2 linked regions of the Methylorubrum populi genome follow. The main gene of each other region encodes a partner of the protein of the gene in region 2 in a complex. Links are inferred from orthologs where the notes say so. Each region holds a gene or a part of one and is shown on either strand. Other genes may lie near its edges.

Evidence for each region. The genes of interacting proteins can lie anywhere in the genome.
Region 1: the proteins of MPPM_RS09020 (region 2) and MPPM_RS02570 are in contact, whole or in part, in a solved structure (PDB 1A0O), measured with the Escherichia coli proteins. The link is inferred for Methylorubrum populi from one-to-one orthologs.

What each region holds. Positions count from the first base shown.
Region 1 is NZ_AP014809.1:563,058-568,109, forward strand. What follows is about bases 799-3,615. They hold MPPM_RS02570 (response regulator), read right to left. Parts: upstream 2,491-3,615; coding sequence 2,107-2,490; downstream 799-2,106. Other genes in these bases: MPPM_RS02555 (EAL domain-containing protein), read left to right, coding at 799-894; MPPM_RS02560 (hypothetical protein), read right to left, coding at 942-1,169; MPPM_RS02565 (protein phosphatase CheZ), read right to left, coding at 1,371-1,907; MPPM_RS02575 (bifunctional riboflavin kinase/FAD synthetase), read left to right, coding at 2,795-3,615. In the rest of the region: more of MPPM_RS02555, read left to right, coding at 1-798; more of MPPM_RS02575, read left to right, coding at 3,616-3,802; MPPM_RS02580 (2-hydroxyacid dehydrogenase), read right to left, coding at 3,884-4,888. UniProt on the Escherichia coli protein: Involved in the transmission of sensory signals from the chemoreceptors to the flagellar motors.
Region 2 is NZ_AP014809.1:1,962,414-1,967,971, forward strand. The notes cover bases 1,116-4,438. They hold MPPM_RS09020 (hybrid sensor histidine kinase/response regulator), read right to left. Parts: upstream 4,064-4,438; coding sequence 1,316-4,063; downstream 1,116-1,315. Other genes in these bases: MPPM_RS09015 (chemotaxis protein CheW), read right to left, coding at 1,116-1,283; chpT (histidine phosphotransferase ChpT), read right to left, coding at 4,274-4,438. In the rest of the region: MPPM_RS09005 (protein-glutamate methylesterase/protein-glutamine glutaminase), read right to left, coding at 1-269; MPPM_RS09010 (response regulator), read right to left, coding at 347-784; more of MPPM_RS09015, read right to left, coding at 804-1,115; more of chpT, read right to left, coding at 4,439-5,014; MPPM_RS09030 (3'(2'),5'-bisphosphate nucleotidase CysQ family protein), read left to right, coding at 5,333-5,558. UniProt on the Escherichia coli protein: Involved in the transmission of sensory signals from the chemoreceptors to the flagellar motors. CheA is autophosphorylated; it can transfer its phosphate group to either CheB or CheY.

The DNA of each region.
Region 1 (5,052 bases), 1.4 Mb from region 2 along the record:
CGCACGACCCCTCCGGTTGCCCGCCCCTCCGATCCGTTCGTGACGGCCGGCGACGAGACAGCGCTGATCGACGCGTTCGACGGCGAGGGACTGGAAGTGTACCTGCAGCCGGTCGTCACCCTGCCGCAGCGCAAGGTCGTGGCCTACGAGGCCCTGGCGCGGCTCACGGTCGGCGACGCGGTCTACACGCCGGAAACCTTCCTGCCGGTACTGGAGCGCCACGGCCGCACTACGGCTCTCGACCGGCGCATGCTCCAGCGCGTCGCCACCATCGCGCGCCATCTCCAGGGGCGCGGCAGCCCCGCCTCGGTCAGCTACAGCCTCACGCCGCACTCGCTGTTCGAGCCCGGATTCCTGCGCTCCCTCGGCCGCCTCGTCAGCGAGGGGCCGGAACTCGCCGGTCGCGTGGTGATCGCCCTGCCGCAGGCGAGCTGGCGCAGCCTCGATGCCGAGCAGGCGGCCCTTCTGGCGGGGCTGCGCGGACGGATCGGCTTCGTGATGGATCGCCCGATCGACCTGCGCTTCGACCCGAACGCCCTGGCCGAGCGCGGCATCGCCCAGGTCAAGGTCGCCGCCGCGCTGCTGCTGCGCCCGCTCGACCGCGCGGCGATGCCCGACATCGCGCTGGAGGATCTGGTGGCCTCCCTCGGCCGCGTCGGCATCCGGCTGGTCGCGACGGGCGTCGAATCCGAGACCGAGGTGCCCGACCTCATCGATCTCGACGTGCCGCTGGCGCAGGGCGGCGTGTTCGCCGCGCCCCGCGCGGTGCGGGCAGAAGTGCTCTCGGCCTCACCCGATGCGGCGCCGCCTCCGCCGCCGCCCTCGCCCGATCCGCCCCCCAGCCCGCCGCCGCAGCGCCGCCCCTTCCGGGACTTCCTGCGCCGAGCTGGATGAGTTCAATGGATGGTCGTCTCAGGCGGACGACGTCGGTGAGGCAGCGGTCAGGCCCCGGCGGCCTCGCGCTCAAGCCGCTTGCGCAGGCGCGTGGCACCGTAGACCTGCGCGAGGCGCTGGCGCGCCGCGGAGATCGGAGGCGCCTCGCGCTCGGCGCGGGCGGCGGCGATCACCAGCAGTGTCGTCGCGATGGAATGGTGCAGCTGCCCCTGTGCGCGGACGCGGTCGAGGGCATCACCGGATGCGCGATCCGGCGGCAGATCGAAATTCGCCATGGTCCAGCCCCTGCGGCGGTCCCGATACGGGTTCCGCCTCCTTCATCGGGGAGGACCTTGACAGTTTTTCGCAGGCGCGATGTTCGGATCAAGGCAGCTTGGCCGTAAGCGCAAGACGGTTTCCGCCTTCGCCCCAAGCTCGGGTTCAGACGTCCAATGGCTGAGCCCACCCGGCTCCGCGCCGCTCCGGCGAAGGCCGGATCAGGCGAACAGCGCGTCGATCGCGTCCTGCGCCGTTGCCGGTCCGCCCATCTGCGGGCCGTTGAGCAGCAGCGACTCGTTCCGCTTGCGACGGTCGGCTTCCGTCTCGTCGATGCCGGCAGCGTCGCGGGCCTTCACCGCGGCGCTGAAGCGGGCGAGCCGGCCCTCGAGCTGGCTCATCGCCTCCGCCACCTTGGCGATGCGCTGTCCGGTGATGTCCTGGAACGTGCACGCCTCGAAGATGTCGTAGATCTTCGCCTCGACCGCGTCGCGGTAGCCCTTTCCGTCGGGCAGCGCCAGGATGGCTTCGGCCGTGTTCATGATCGAGTTGGTCGCGCCCGCGGTCGCCGCCACCACCTCGCTCAGCTCCTCGTGGACCATCGGCAGACGGTCGCGCGTCAACTCGTTGGCCCGGAGGAGCGCGATCGCGTCCCGCAAGCTGGCGATGTAGTCGGCGATGTCGAGGAGTTCCTTCACCATGGCCGAGGGATTTGAATTCTGCGACCGGCCGTCGCGTGCCGTGAGCGTCATTCTCATGGTCGATCTCTTGGGCGATGACTCGCGACGTTCTGTTTTCGACCCGCTCGAGGCCGGCCGCCGCGGGGGCGACCGTTCATCCGGCGTGCGGCCCGGCGACACCATATTCGGGGCCGGCGCACGCCACGTCCTCGTGCCACTCCCGTCCGCCGACCCGTTTCCTGTGTGTCAGAGGAGACCTCGTCGGCGGCTCGAGCGATCAGGCTCCGCAGACCGCCTCGATCTTCGACTTCAGGGTCGCGGCGTTGAAGGGCTTGACGATGTAGTTGTTCACGCCGGCCTTCTTGGCGGCGATGACGTTCTCGGTCTTCGACTCGGCGGTGACCATGATAAACGGCGTGGTGCGCAGGCCCTCGTCGGCGCGGACATGGCGCAGAAGCTCGTAGCCGGTCATCGGCTCCATGTTCCAATCCGAGATGACGAGGCCGTACTTGCGGCCCTTCAGGCGCGCGAGAGCGGCGGTACCGTCGGAGGCATCATCCACATCCTCGAAGCCGAGCTGCTTGAGGAGGTTGCGGATGATGCGCACCATGGTCTGGTAGTCGTCGACCACCAGGATAGGCATGCTGAGGTCGAGGGCCATATGACGTGTGCTCCGTGTGTCCCTGATCGTTACTGGCGGCGCGCGGCCCTCTCGAGCGATCAACGTCGCATCGACGCGTGCGAGCGGAGCTGCCTTCCGTCCGACGAACAATAGACGGCCCGCATTGCGAAGCGGTTAATCCGGGCTCCCGTCCGATTCGCTTGACCGGGCAGACTGATTTCGCCAAGTCTCCGGCCCCGCGCGGTGGGGGCGAACCGCAACGGCCGCACCGGTGCCCTCCGTCGAGATGTCCGTCTCGATTGACCCGTCAGACCCGACAAAACACATCCGATCGCAGGAGCCGATGCCCTCAGGCGACGAGAACGCCGTGCCGTCCGCCGGGACCGGCCTTCCCCCGAAGCGCTTCACGGTCTGCCGTGAGGACGACCCTGTGCCGCCGGCCCTCGCCGGTGCCGTCGCCGCGCTCGGCAATTTCGACGGCGTGCATCGCGGCCACCGGACGCTGATCGCGACGGTGCGTGAGGAGGCCGGATCGCGTCCCGCCGCCGTGCTGACCTTCGAGCCGCATCCACGCGCCTTCTTCGCGCCCGACCAGCCGATGTTCCGGCTCACCGGCCCGCGGGCCAAGGAAATCGTCTTCGCGCGGCTCGGGCTCGACGGCCTAATCGTCCGGCGCTTCGACGCGCGTCTCGCCGGCACCGGCGCGCGCGACTTCGTGGAGGGCTGGCTGCGCGACGAGCTCGGCCTGTCCGGCGTCGTGATCGGCCACGACTTCCATTTCGGCCGTGGGCGGGAGGGCTCGCCCGGGATCCTCGCCGAACTCTGCGCCGAGGCCGGCCTGTCCTGCCGCATCGTTCCGGCGGTGTCGGCCGAACCCGGCGACGCGCCGATCTCCTCGAGCGCGATCCGCGCCGCCCTCGCCGCCGGCGACGTCGCGCGCGCCAACGATCTTCTCGGCTATCGCTGGTTCGTGCTGGCGCCGGTGCGTCACGGCGACAAGCGCGGACGCACCCTCGGCTACCCCACCGCCAACCTCGCCCTCGATGCCTGCGGACTGGCCCACGGCATCTACGCGGTGCGGGTGCGCCTCGCCGACGGCAGCCTCCATGACGGCGTGGCGAGCTACGGCCGCCGCCCGACCTTCGACGACGGAGCGCCGCTCCTCGAAGTGCACCTGTTCGACTTCAAGGGCGACCTCTACGGACAGGAAGTCGCCGTCGAGCTGCTGGCCTATCTGCGCGGCGAAGAGAGGTTTTCGAGCGCAGAGGCGCTGATCGCACAGATGGATGTCGATTCGGCCCGAGCCCGGGCCGCGATCCAAACGGATCGCGTGCCGTCGATGCTGGGCTGACCACGGTTGCGGCCTCCCTGCTCGAAGGGAGGCGCGACCTGGGTGACGCCCCCGATACGGCGCCGGGCTCGCCCGATGCTCTCAGAGCATGCTCGGGAGGATCCGGTCCGGCGGGCGGTGGCCATCCATGAAGGTCTTGATGTTGATGATGACCTTCTCGCCCATGTCGGTGCGGCTCTCGTGGGTCGCCGAGCCCATATGCGGCAGGAGCACAACCTTGCCGGTACGGGCGAGCCGCACGAGGCGCGGGCTCACCGCCGGCTCCTGCTCGAACACGTCGAGGCCGGCCGCCGAGATCTCGCCGCCCTCGATCAGGCGCGCGAGCGCGTTCTCGTCGATCACCTCGCCGCGGGCGGTGTTGACGACGATCGCCTCGGGCTTGAGCAGCTTGAGGCGGCGGGCCGAGAGCAGGTGGTAGGTTGCCGGCGTGTGCGGACAGTTGACCGAAACGATGTCCACCCGCGCCAGCATCTGGTCGAGGGATTCCCAGTAGGTCGCATCGAGCGATTCCTCGATATGCGTCGGGACCCGGCGGCGGTTGTGATAGTGGATCGACAGGCCGAACGCCTTGGCCCGGCGGGCGAGCGCCTGGCCGATCCGGCCCATGCCGACGATGCCGAGGCGCTTGCCCGTGATGCGCCGGCCGAGCATCCAGGTCGGCGACCAGCCCGTCGTCCAATCATCGTCGGGGATGATGCGCGCGCCCTCCGCGATCCGGCGGGCCACCGCCAGGATCAGCGCCATGGTCATGTCGGCGGTGTCCTCGGTCAGAACGCCCGGCGTGTTGGTGACCGTGATGCCCCGCTCAAGAGCCGCGGCGACGTCGATGTGATCGACGCCGTTGCCGAAATTGGCGATGAGCCGCAGGTTCGGCCCGGCCTGGGCGAGGAGGCCGGAATTGATTTCGTCGGTTACCGTCGGCACCAGTACGTCCGCCTCGCGGATCGCGGCAGCGAGCGCCTCCTGCGAGAGCGGCGCGTCATCGTGATTGAGGCGTGTGTCGAACAACTCGCGCATGCGCGTCTCGACCGCGTCCGGCAGGCGCCGGGTGACGACCACCAGCGGCTTGCGCTTCAACGACGACATGTTCCCTCCCGACGAGGCCGGCCCGCTTTCCCGTGCCTGCGCCTGAGCCTTTCCCGGCTGTGCCGCGAAGGGCCGGCTTACGCTCCCTTAACCATGACGCGGCCAGATGGAGCGAAGGCGGACCGGGCACCCGGACCGCCGCAGGACGTCTGGCCTCTCTAGCA
Region 2 (5,558 bases):
ATGCCCGGCTGCTTGGCCAGCATCAGGGGCAGGGCCTGGATGCCGTCGAGTTCCGGCATCTCGATGTCGAGGAGCACGACGTCGGGGTTGCAGCGGGCCAGCGCGTCCACGGCGGCGCGGCCGTTGGGGGCGGTGGCGACCACCTCGTGGCCCGCCTCGCTGAGCCAGCGGGACACGAGCCCGCGCACCACGGCCGAATCGTCGGCGACCAGCACCTTGATCGGGCTGCGCGCCGCGGAAGCTTGTGCGACGGCCGGGAATGCCGACATGGGGGGACTCGTTTCCGCGGAGCGAGAGGGGGCGGGGACCTCGCGGTCCCCGAGGATCAAGAAGGCCCGGGGAGGGATCAGGCGGCTTCGGAGGAGCGCGTCGCGAAACCGACCTGGTCGAGCTTGGCGATCATGATCTCCCGGTCGAAGGGCTTCATGATGTACTCGTCGGCGCCCGCATGCAGGGCCCGGGCGATGGCGCCGACGTCGTTCTCGGTGGTGCAGAACAGGACCTTGGGCCGGTCGCCGAGGGGCGCCTGCCGCAGGTGCCGCAGCACCTCGTAGCCGTCCATGTTCGGCATGTTCCAGTCGAGCAGGATCACCGTCGGCATCGCCTCCGCGCACATGGCCAGAGCGGTGGCGCCGTCCTCGGTGTCGCGGACGGTGAAGTCGAGGGTCTCGAGGATGCGGCGGGCAACCTTGCGGATCACCGCCGAGTCATCGACGATCAGGGCCGTCTTCGCCACGTCCTTGGTCGCGCTTTTGGTCGGGTTCTGGGCCGAGCTGGTCATCATGGGCGCATCCCTCTCGGCTTCAGGCAACCTGCGACTCGCGGGCGTCGCCGAAGGCGAGCAGCGCATCGACGTCGAGGATGACGAGAAGGCGTCCGTCGAGGCGGTGGACGCCCAGCGAGATATCGCGCCAGCGCGCATCGAGGTTGATCGGAACCGGCTCCTGCGTGTCGGCGCCGAGCTTCAGCACCTCGCCGACGCCGTCGACGATGAGGGCGAAGGTTTCGCCGGACTGCTCCAGGCCGATCGCCATCTCGGCCGCGCCCGCCTCGCGCCCCGGAATGCCGAGGCGGCGGCGCAGGCACAGGGCCGTCACGACCCGCCCGCGCAGGTTCAGGAGGCCGACGATCTCCTTGGGCGCCAGCGGCACCGGGGTGATGCCGGCGGGCACGAACACGTCGTGCACCCGGTCGATGGTGAGCCCGAACATGGTCTCGCCGACGAAGACGGTGACGTAGTCGGTGGTGTCGGTGGGAACGGCGTTGCCGTTGGCGGCCTGCATGGCGGCGTGTCCTCTTCCGGTCCGTTCTGGTCTCAGGCCGCGGCGCGGGCGGCGGGTTCGGCGGCGGCCTCGCCGATCTCGGCGAGGGCCGCGAGCAGGCCGCTGCGGTCGAACTTGGCGACGAGGTCGCTGATCGCGAGGCGGCGTGCCTGCTCGATGGCGTCGGCAGCGACCGTGCCGGTCAGTGCCACCACCGGCATCTCGGCCAGCCGTCCGCCGCTCTTGCGCATGGCGGCCACGAGGTCGAAGCCGCTGCGGCCGGGCATGTCGAGATCGCTGACCACGAGGTCGATGCCGGCATTGCCCTTGAGCAGGCCCATCGCCTCGTCGGCGGAGGCGGCGGTCGTCACGCCGTAGCCCGCCGCCTTGAGCACGGGGGTGAGCATGTCGCGGAAGAAGGCCGAGTCGTCCACGAGCAGGAGCGAGGGCGCCTTCACCACCGTCTTGCGCGGGCCGCGCGCCCAGTCGTCGTAGGCGAGCGGCAGGAAGTGGGCGATGTTGATGATGTCGGTTGCCCGGCCCCGCAGCACCGCCGAGCCGATCAGGTCGGAGCGGTCGGCCGAGATCTCGATGTCGAGGCGCTCCTCGACGATGTCGACGATTTCGTCGACCACGAGGCCCATCGCCCGGTCGCCGTCGGAGAACACGACGAGCGCCTGGTTGCCCTCGGAGCGGATCACGATGCCCGGATCAGCCGGCACCAGCGGCATCAGACGGCCGCGGTACTGGATCAGCGGGCGCCCGCCGAGATGCTCGATCTTCGAGGCGTCAATCTCCTCGAGGCGGGTGACGAGGGAGAGCGGCACCGCCTTGAAGCCGCCCGCGCCGCCCTTGAACACGAGGAGCGTCGCCTTGGCATCGCCGGCCTCGGTCTCCTCGACCTCGGTCTCCGTCGCGGCGCCGGACTGCGCGCTCTGGCCGACCAGCTTGGCCACGCCGTTGGGGTCGACGATCAGCACAACGGCGCCGTCGCCGAGGATCGTGTTGCCGGCAAAGAGCGGGATGTGGCGCAGTTTGGACGACATCGGCTTCACGACGATCTCTTCCGTGTGGAAGACCTCGTCCACGAGGACGCCGAAGCGCTGCCGCCCGACCTGGGCCACCACCACGAAGCCGGACTCGACGAGTTCGCCCTCCTCGACAGTCGCCTGCCCACGCATCAGCCCGTCGAGGGTGACGATCGGCAGGAGCCGCTCGCGCAGCCGCAGCACCGGCGCGCCGTGGATGCGCTCGATCGAGTTCGCGCTCTTGTTCTCGCCCTTGGGGTCGACCCGGACCAGTTCGAGCACCGCGATCTGCGGCACGGCGTAGCGCTGCTCGCCGGCCTTGACGATCAGCGCCGAGACGATGGCGAGCGTCAGCGGGATCTTGATGGTGAAGGTCGTACCCTTGCCGAGCTCCGTGGCGATGTCGACCACGCCGCCGATGGTCTCGATGTTGGTCTTGACCACGTCCATGCCGACGCCGCGGCCGGAGACCGAGGTGATCGCCTTGGCGGTGGAGAAGCCGGCGTGGAAGATGAACTTCGCGACCTGCGCGTCGGTCATCCGCTCGATGTCGGCGGCGGGCGCGAAGTTGCGCTCGATCGCCTTCTTGCGGATCGCGGCGAGGTCGAGGCCCTTGCCGTCATCGGCGATCTCGATCGTGATCGTGCCGCCCTCGTGATAGGCCGAGAGGCGGATCGAGCCGCGGGCCGGCTTGCCGGCCTTGATGCGCTCGTTGGTGGACTCGATGCCGTGATCGGCCGAGTTGCGCACCATGTGGGTCAGCGGGTCCTTGATGACGTCGAGGACCTGCCGGTCGAGTTCGGTCTCGGCGCCCGACATCACGAGGTCGATGCCCTTGCCGAGTTCGGCCGAGAGGTCGCGCACGACGCGGGGCAGCTTCTGCCACGCGTTGCCGATCGGCTGCATGCGCGTCTTCATCACGCCTTCCTGCAGCTCGGCGGTGACGTGGCTGAGACGCTGCAGCGGGACCTTGTAGCCGGAATCCTCGTGACGGCGGGCGATCTCGAGGAGCTGGTTGCGGGTCAGCACCAGCTCCGAGACCATCGTCATCAGGTGCTCGATGGTGTCGACGTTCACGCGGATCGTCTGCACCTTGGCGGCCACGGCGCTCTCGCCGCCCTCCGCGGCGGCCGCCGAGGGCGTGGCGGCGGGACGCTCGGCGGCCTGGACGGGCGCTGCCGGCTCGGGCGCGCTCTCGAAGGCAGGCGCGGGCGCTTCGACGACCGGCGCGGGCGCTTCGGCCACCGGCGCGGCGGAGAAGTCATCGGGGCCGGGCGCCTCCATGAAGGCGCGCTCCAGCTCCTCCAGCGAGACTTCACCGGGCTTGAGTTCCCGCTCGACGATCGGCGGCAGTTCGGGCAGGGGCGGCGGAGCGGCGACGGGGCTGGGGGCGGGGGCCTCCTCGGAGGCCATCTGCTCGAGGGCGCCGATCAGGTCGGCATCGGCCCCGGCGGGCTCGGAGCCGGTGGCTTCGAGGTCGGCGAGGATCGCCTTGAGGCGGTCGAGGGTGGCGAGGATCAGCGTGACCGAGGCGCCGCTGACGGGATACCCGTCGCGGAAGCGCCCCATCAGGGTCTCCGCGGCGTGGGCCAGCGCTTCCAGCCGCGGCAGGCCGAGGAAGCCGCAGGTGCCCTTGATGGTGTGGACGAGCCGGAAGATGTTGCGCAGGATCTGCTGGTTGTTGGGGTCCTGCTCGAAACGGACAAGCTCCGCATCGACCGTGTCCAGATGCTCGGCGCTCTCGACCAGAAACTCGCGAAGCAGATCGTCCATGGGGGGTACTCGTCTACGCGCACTAAGGGACGTGCGACGAGCACTCTCGCCTTGGAAAGTTAGTGAAGCGTTGAAGGCGGGCCCGGCTTCACAATTGTTTTTAGGAAGAAACGGGAAGAATTTGAGCGCAGGCGCCCGCTTCCCGGCGTGGGGCCTCCGGTGTGAGATCCCGGGCGTGAGATCCCTGGTCTGAGACCGCAGCCGCGCGCCTCAGGCGAGCTGCGTGTCCGGCGGGGCGCTGTCGGAGGGACGGTCGTTCTCGAGGCTCGGGGCCGGGGCGCCCGGCAGCCCCACCGCGGCCTCGGTGGGCGCGGCGGTGACCGTCACCTCGTCGCCCTGGATCGCGAACCGCACGTCCATTGCCGCCGCGCGCGCGACGAGGCCGGCATAGAAGGGCAGGATGCCGTGGGCATCGACGCTGCCGCCCTCGGGCGTGCCGGCGATCAGCGCCTCGACATGGGGCGGGATGCGCGCGTGGCTGCCCTTGGCGCGCAGGACGAAGCGTGGGGCGTCGCCGTCGCCGGTCACCGCCACGTCGATCACGCCGCCGCGGGGAATCGCGCTCGAGGCGATCACCACGAGGTTGAGCAGGAGCTTGACCTTGTTCTTCGGAAACAGGGCCTGGGGCGCGCTCCAGGTGATCTGCGTCTTCTCGTCGGCGAACATCGCCCGCGACACCTTCTCGGCGTCGGCCAGATCGATCGAGGCGCCGGCCGAGCCCGCCGCGCCGAAGGCGATGCGGGCGAACTGCACGCGGGCCGAGGCAGTGCGCGCGCTCTTGCGGATCAGTTCGAGCGCGAATTCGCGCATCGAGGGATCGTTGTCGTCCTCGAGCACTTCGAGGCCGTTCACGATCGCGCCGATCGGGCTGATCACGTCGTGGCACACGCGCGAGCACAGCAGGGCCGAGAGGTCGAGGGCGTCGAGGGTGAGGCTGCTGGTACCGCTCATACTACCGCTCATGGCGCGCTCCGTTCCCGGCTGTCGAAAGAGGTGTCGCAAACAGGTGTCGCGAAGTGCCGCCGGCCGGTCGGACAGCCCGCCCCCCGGATGCGGCGGGCACCGGATCCGGCTAGCGAATAGTCACCGGCGGCCGCTTTGGAAAGCCGCGCCCACCGATCCGTCCTCGCCGCCGGTCCCGAGCGTCGGCGCGGATGTCCCGAATCCGCCGCAACCTGAGGGCATGGAATCCGGCTCACGCAGGCTTGCGTACCCAATTCGGACACATGTCGGATCGACAAGTCCCGTTCGTTCATTGATGACATTGCGATGACTGCCCCCGCCTCCCTTCCGGCCGCCCCGTCGACGGTCCTGACGGCTCCCGTTCCGGCCTCGCTGCGCGACGCCATCGCGGACCGGCTCGCCGGGATCGCCTGCGAGGCCGGGCGCATCCTGCGGGGCTATCACGGCGGCGACTGCCCGCACGTGATCAAGCCGGACGGCTCGCCCGCGAGCCTCGCCGACACCCGCTCCGAGGAGCTGATCGTCGCCGCGC